Regions from separate parts of the Thermoanaerobacter ethanolicus JW 200 genome, predicted to be linked through region 1. Evidence: riboswitches for the same ligand, from Rfam matches in the RefSeq annotation. Region 1 holds a riboswitch; the other holds the start of a gene.
What was found. A riboswitch is a leader RNA that binds a small molecule or an ion and turns the genes downstream of it on or off. The one in region 1 is predicted to bind fluoride.
Positions count from the first base shown of each region.

Region 2: linked by a shared signal. The riboswitch ahead of crcB (fluoride efflux transporter CrcB) and the one ahead of EB239_RS12195 (DUF6062 family protein) in region 1 are both predicted to bind fluoride.

Region 1 is NZ_CP033580.1:2,422,888-2,426,098, reverse strand. It holds gene EB239_RS12200 (peptidoglycan D,D-transpeptidase FtsI family protein) at 1-1,237, opposite strand, end outside; fluoride riboswitch at 1,506-1,565, shown strand; gene EB239_RS12195 (DUF6062 family protein) at 1,620-2,276, shown strand; gene EB239_RS12190 (hypothetical protein) at 2,269-2,598, shown strand; gene EB239_RS12185 (HEAT repeat domain-containing protein) at 2,595-3,020, shown strand; gene EB239_RS12180 (MFS transporter) at 3,010-3,211, shown strand, end outside.
Region 2 is NZ_CP033580.1:451,005-454,215, forward strand. It holds gene dnaX (DNA polymerase III subunit gamma/tau) at 1-511, shown strand, start outside; gene EB239_RS02275 (YbaB/EbfC family nucleoid-associated protein) at 578-913, shown strand; gene recR (recombination mediator RecR) at 923-1,522, shown strand; fluoride riboswitch at 1,571-1,630, shown strand; gene crcB (fluoride efflux transporter CrcB) at 1,692-2,096, shown strand; gene crcB (fluoride efflux transporter CrcB) at 2,093-2,476, shown strand; partial or broken gene EB239_RS02295 (HD-GYP domain-containing protein) at 2,531-3,211, shown strand, end outside.

The DNA of each region.
Region 1 (3,211 bases):
TTACAATATGTGGAACCATGAGGTTTCCACCGTTTATTACAGCGGAAAAAGCCGTAATCATTTGAATAGGAGTCACGGCAATTCCCTGACCAAATGACATAGTGGCGAGGTCTACGGGGTATACTTTTGACTTTAGCAAAATCATTCCACTGGCTTCGCCGGGCAGTTCAATCCCCGTAGGCGAGCCAAAACCAAAAGCATATATGTATTTATAAAAAGTGTCAAGGCCTAAACGTTCTACCACCTGCATAAAAACTGTATCACTTGATTTTTCAATAGCTTGCGAAAAAGTTATATCTCCCAAAACTGTCCAACTTCTAATTTTTCTACCGGAGACTATATAATACCCAGGGTCATAGAATTTTTCGTTTGGCGTAACTACAGCTGATTCTAATGCTGCAGAAGCGGTTATCACTTTAAATACCGAACCGGGTTCGTAAATACTTGATATTGCAGGATTTGACCAATATTCTTGTGAAGGTACATCTTGCGGATTATTTGGGTCAAAATCAGGCAAGTTAGCCATTGCAAGTATTTCACCCGTTTTTGGATTCATAACTATTGCTGTTATACCATCTTGCGGTTTATACTTTTCATAGCCATTTTTTATAGCTTTTTCTGTATAACTTTGTATTACAGAATCAATTGTGAGGACAATATTATCACCATTTGTAGGTTTGTAAAGCTTGCTTGGGACTCCTACTTTTCTACCTTCTGCATCTACAAGAGAGATTTCACGGCCAGGTACACCACTTAAGTATTTATTTAAAGAATATTCAAGGCCATACAAACCATTGCCATCAATTCCTGTGAACCCTAATACTTGTGATAGCATTTTGCCGTTGGGATAATTTCTCATAAAAGTATCTTCTACATATATGCCTGGTATGTTAAGACTTTTTATTTTATTTATATTTTCAAGAGGAATGGACCTGCCAAGTACAGCCCATTCTGATTTTTTATTTGAAAGAATTTTATAAAGTGAATCTTTGTCCATATTTAAATATTTATAGAGTTCTTCAGAAACTTTTTCTGGGTTTTTTATAAATTTAGGAGCCGCAAATACATCTCCTGCTGGAACATTACAGGCAAGTATATTCCCGTTTACATCATAAATATTGCCCCGTTGAGGCTTTAATATGATATCAGCAGTACTTTGCCTTTCGACTGCCATGGCAAGTTTTTCGGAGTTTATACCCTGTATCCATATAAGCCTTACAATAAGGGCGAAAAACATGATAGTAAGAAAGACGAATATAGTAAATGTTCGTTTTTTTACATATGATGTCAATTTTATTCTAACCCCTTTTTATAAAGATTTTGTTTATCCAATATAATTATACCATAGATATTTTGTGGTATAATTAGATAAAAAGATAAAATAATTAAGCTTTATTAAATGCTAAGCAAAAATCATAAATCCAAACCGAAAAACAGTCTTTAATATGTAGCCTTTTCACTTGTATTTTTGTTTAAAAAATGTATAATATTATTATAGAGAAAAATTAAATGACGGTGATGAAGCTCACCTTATTGCCGTGAAGGCTAATGGCTTCTACATTGTTGAATGTAGAGGCCATTTTTGTTTATTTGACAAAAAAGAGAGGATGAGAATCTGCATGAAGTTAGAATTTATTCCATTGTATGAGGTTTTTGAAAAATATAAGGGAGGTTGTCCAATATGCAAGATTATAAAAGACGAAGAAAAAGCCTATTGTGAGCATTTGTTTGAAGATGAGGTTTTAAAAGACCCTGAAATGTATGTCAAAATAAGAGAGACAAATTTCTGCCATTATCATTTGGAATTATTGAATAATTCATATGATAAATTGGGTTTGGCAATTGCATTAAAAGCAAATATCAGTTATAAATTGCAGCAGATTACAGACAAACGTAAGTCTTTAAAGAAAAAAAGAGCGAAAGAAACAAAAAACAAATGCCTTATTTGTGATTATTTAAGTGAAAGAGATAAATACCAGATGCATATATTGATAGATATTTTACATACTGATAAAGAATTTGTTGAAAAGCATAGTGAAGGGTTGTCTAAATTGTGTTTTCATCACCTAAATATGCTTATAGAAGCTAAAAAGGATATTACACCACAAATTGAGAAAATAATTAAAATAAATGAAACGGCAATTGAAAAAAATATTACTGATCTTGAATGGTTTATAACAAAATTTGATTATAGATTTCATGATGAACCATGGTATGACTCCAAGGATTCGTTTGAAAGAGCATTGAAATTATTGAGAGGTGGCTATTATGATTAGGATTTCTTTTGAAATTACTGATGAAAGCTTTGAAGAAATCAAAGAGTTAGTTGCTGACTTTGAAAAAGATGGTTTTACAGAAGAAGATGCATATAGAGCTATTTTTGAAATGGGGATTAAAGCATATCAAATAGAAAGGGATAATCCTAATGAAGATGACTTAAGAAGACAGCTTATTTCTATGGCGTCTAAATACTCTGCAATGAAATTTAAAAATTTTCAGTTGATGCGTGACAACCAAACACTTGAAATAAGATTAAAAGGTTATGAGTCTGAAAATAGATATCTTAAAAAAACTTTAGGTATAAGGGTTGATGAATGATGAGATATATATGTCCTGTGTGTTTTAAAATAGCTGAAATTGGAGAAGAAAAGTGCTCGAATTGCGGATATGATTTTAAAAATATATCAAAGGATGATTACAGTGAAAAACTTATAAAAGCTATAAATCATCCAGACTATAATGTTGCTTACATGGCAGCAAAAATAATTGGGGAACTTAAAATAAAGAAAGCAGAAAAAGTATTGATAGAACATTTACGCAATAATGGGGGTAAAAAGGACCCATATATTGAACAGATTATTGTTTGGGCTCTTGGAGAGATTGGCGGAGAAGAGTCTCACAGGTTTCTTTTAGAAAACAAAGATAAATTCTCAATTTTAACAAAAAATATCATTGAAAATTCTTTGGAGAAAATTAAAACAAGAGTGGCAAATAAGGAAGGTGAGTCAATTGGAAAATAAAGAGATAAAAAACAACGTGAATAATAACATTAAAGTCTTGGGGTGGGTTGCATTTTTTGGTGGATTAAGTCAGGATATGATTGTACCTATTTTGCCTACTTTTTATACGCAGATTCTGGGACTGAGTAAAGAAATGGTAGGTTTAATAGAGGGAAGTGTCACTACAGTTGTAAGCCTTATGAGAATAATAT
Region 2 (3,211 bases), 940 kb from region 1:
AGTGACTATTTTGAGGTTGATAAAGCCGGAAATTTCTTACGATATGATGAGTTTGCTAGCAAGAGTAGAACAAATAGAAGACAAATTAGAAAAAGGACAATTTTTTCTGAGGGAAGAAAAAGAAGAGAAAAATAAAAAAATAAATTCGCCAGAAGAAGAAAAAGAAGAAAACGTGGCATCGCAAATAGTACAGCAAGAGGATATAGATCTAGAAAAGGTGTGGGCTGAAGTAAAAGAAATGATAAAAAAAGAAAGAATAGCTTTGTATGCCTTTATAGAAAAAGGGATTCCTTATTTAAAAAAAGGAACAATTGTGGTAGAATATCCTGAAGAGTATGCTTTATTAAAGGAGGAATTGAGCAAAGCGGAAAACAAAAGTTTTATTGAAGGAATATTAAAAGAACTAGTTGGGAAGGCAATTCCTTTGAAGTTTGAATTAAGAAAAAATGAAGAGGAATTACTTGTACAGCAAGTTAAGGAGTTTTTTGGTGAAGATATAGAGATAATATAATTTTCACAAATAATTCAAAAAAGCATATAAATATTTTTAGAATAAAATTTAGGAGGTTATAGTGTTATGGCAAAAGGCGGATTTCCGGGCGGGTTTAATATAAATAACATGATTAAACAAGCCCAACAGATGCAAGAAGAAATAAAGAAAATGCAAGAAGAGCTAATGCAAAAGACTGTAGAAGCTACTGTCGGTGGTGGGATGGTAAAAGCAGTTGCTAATGGCAGAAAAGAACTTGTAAGTATTGAAATAAATCCTGATGTTGTAGATAAAGATGATGTAGAAACGTTAGAAGACCTTGTATTAGCTGCGGTTAATCAAGCGTTAAGGAATGCAGAAGAAATGATTGCTTCTGAAATGGCAAAGATAACCGGAGGACTAAACATTCCTGGACTGTTTTGAGGTGAAAAAATGAACTATTATTCTACTTCTATAGCGAAGCTTATAGAAGAACTGTCAAAGTTGCCCGGTATAGGTCCTAAAACAGCACAAAGGCTTGCTTTTTTCATAATAAATATGCCTTTGGAAGAGGTAAAAAGCTTGTCTCAAGCGATTATTGATGCAAAAGAAAAGATAAAGTATTGTAGAATTTGTTATAACATAACTGACACAGAGGTTTGTAACATATGTAGTGATAAAGAAAGAGATCATTCTCTTATATGTGTTGTTTCTCATCCTATGGATGTTGTTGCAATGGAGAAAATACGAGAGTATAAAGGAGTGTATCATGTACTTCATGGTGTTATTTCTCCTATAGAGGGCGTTGGCCCTGAAGATATAAAAATTAAAGAACTTTTAGACAGAGTAAAAAATGGAAATGTAAAAGAAGTCATACTTGCTACAAATCCTGACATAGAAGGAGAAGCGACAGCAATGTACATTGCTAAGCTATTAAAACCGTTAGGAATAAAAGTCACAAGGATTGCTCATGGGGTGCCGGTAGGTGGTGACTTGGAATACACCGATGTTGTAACTCTTTCAAGGGCTCTTGAAGGTAGAAGAGAATTGTAAAAGGTATTGCATTTTCATTTGTACTTTATTATAATAAATTTGTAGTAAATAACAGAAGGCGATGGAGCTCGCCATAAATGCGGAAACGCTGATGGCTCCTATTAGGATGATATAAGGCCTAATAGGAGCTTTTTATTGCCCAAAAATGTAAACAGAAAGGGAGATTTTCATGGAATACATCTATATAGGGATTGGAGGATTTTTTGGAGCAGTACTAAGATATTTAATAACAATTTACTTTACAAAGATGTATCACACTGCATTTCCCTTTGAAACTTTTATGATAAATATTTTAGGTTCGTTTTTGTTAAGTTTTATTGCTAATTTTACTATGGATGAGTACAAGGTAAATACTAATTTGAGATTGGCGATAACAACAGGATTTATTGGGGCTTTTACAACATTTTCTACTTTTAGTATGGAAACAATAAATTTATTAAAAGCAGGGAAAGATTATATTGCTCTAAGTTATATAATTTTATCAATATTTGGAGGCCTTTTGATGTCTTATTTAGGATTTGAATTTGCTGACAAAACTTTTGACTTACTAAAGGAGCGGGAGGAAGAACAGTGACAAGTATACTATATGTAGGAATTGGAGGAATTTTGGGAGCAATATTGAGATATGAAATATCGCGGCATATAAAGGAAAACCGAGAGATAGTTATTCCTATCGAAACTTTTATTATAAATGTATTAGGTGCGTTTTTATTAAACTTTTTATCAAGTCCTAAAATAAATGTAAATTTAAGCTATGATGTTAAACTTTTTCTGACAACGGGATTTCTAGGTGCTTTTACAACATACTCAACTTTTTCCCATGAGACAGTAGACTTAATCAAGAATAAAAAATATTTTCATGCATTTATATATATGTCCTTAACAATTATATTTGGACTAATAGGAGGAGTATTGGGATATTATCTCGGAAATTATATGGGAAAATTGATTTGATTGGTGTATAATATATGTCAGTAGAAAATAAATATCAGTTAGGAGGAATAAAATGTGAATTTGAATTATAATAATCTGCTGTCTGCTTTATCTTTGGCCCTTGACGTGCAAGAGTATAAGAACATGGGACATGCAAGAAGGGTGGCTTATATTTCTCTAAGGATTTCTGAGATGCTGAATTTGGATGAAAAAGAAACAAAAAAAGTGTATTATTCTGCTTTGTTACATGATATAGGACAAGGAGATATATACGAAGATTTTAACAAAGACGAATGGTGGAAACACAGTGAAAGAGGAAGTGAAATTGTAAAGAAGTTGCCCTTTGGAGAAAATTTTTCGGATATTATAAGATATCATCATGAAAATTACGATGGAAGCGGACATTTTAAACTAAATGGCGATTCTATTCCTTTAGGAGCTCAGATTGTTTTTATATCTGATCAATTTGATATACGGTACACCTCATCGGTTGGGAAAGAAAGTGAGTATAATATTCGGAATAATATCAAAGAAGGTATAAAAAGTGGTACTGGCAAGATGTTTAATCCCGTGGTTGCAAATGCATTACTTGACCTTACAAGACAAGAAAAATTTTGGCTTGATTATAAATTTTTTGATATAAAAAGTATATTAAAAAGGATTGAACCTAAAGACACGGTTTCAATAGGAATTAATGAATTAGAGGATATAGCAGAGGTTTTTGCACAGATTATCGATAATAGAAGCCGTTTTACC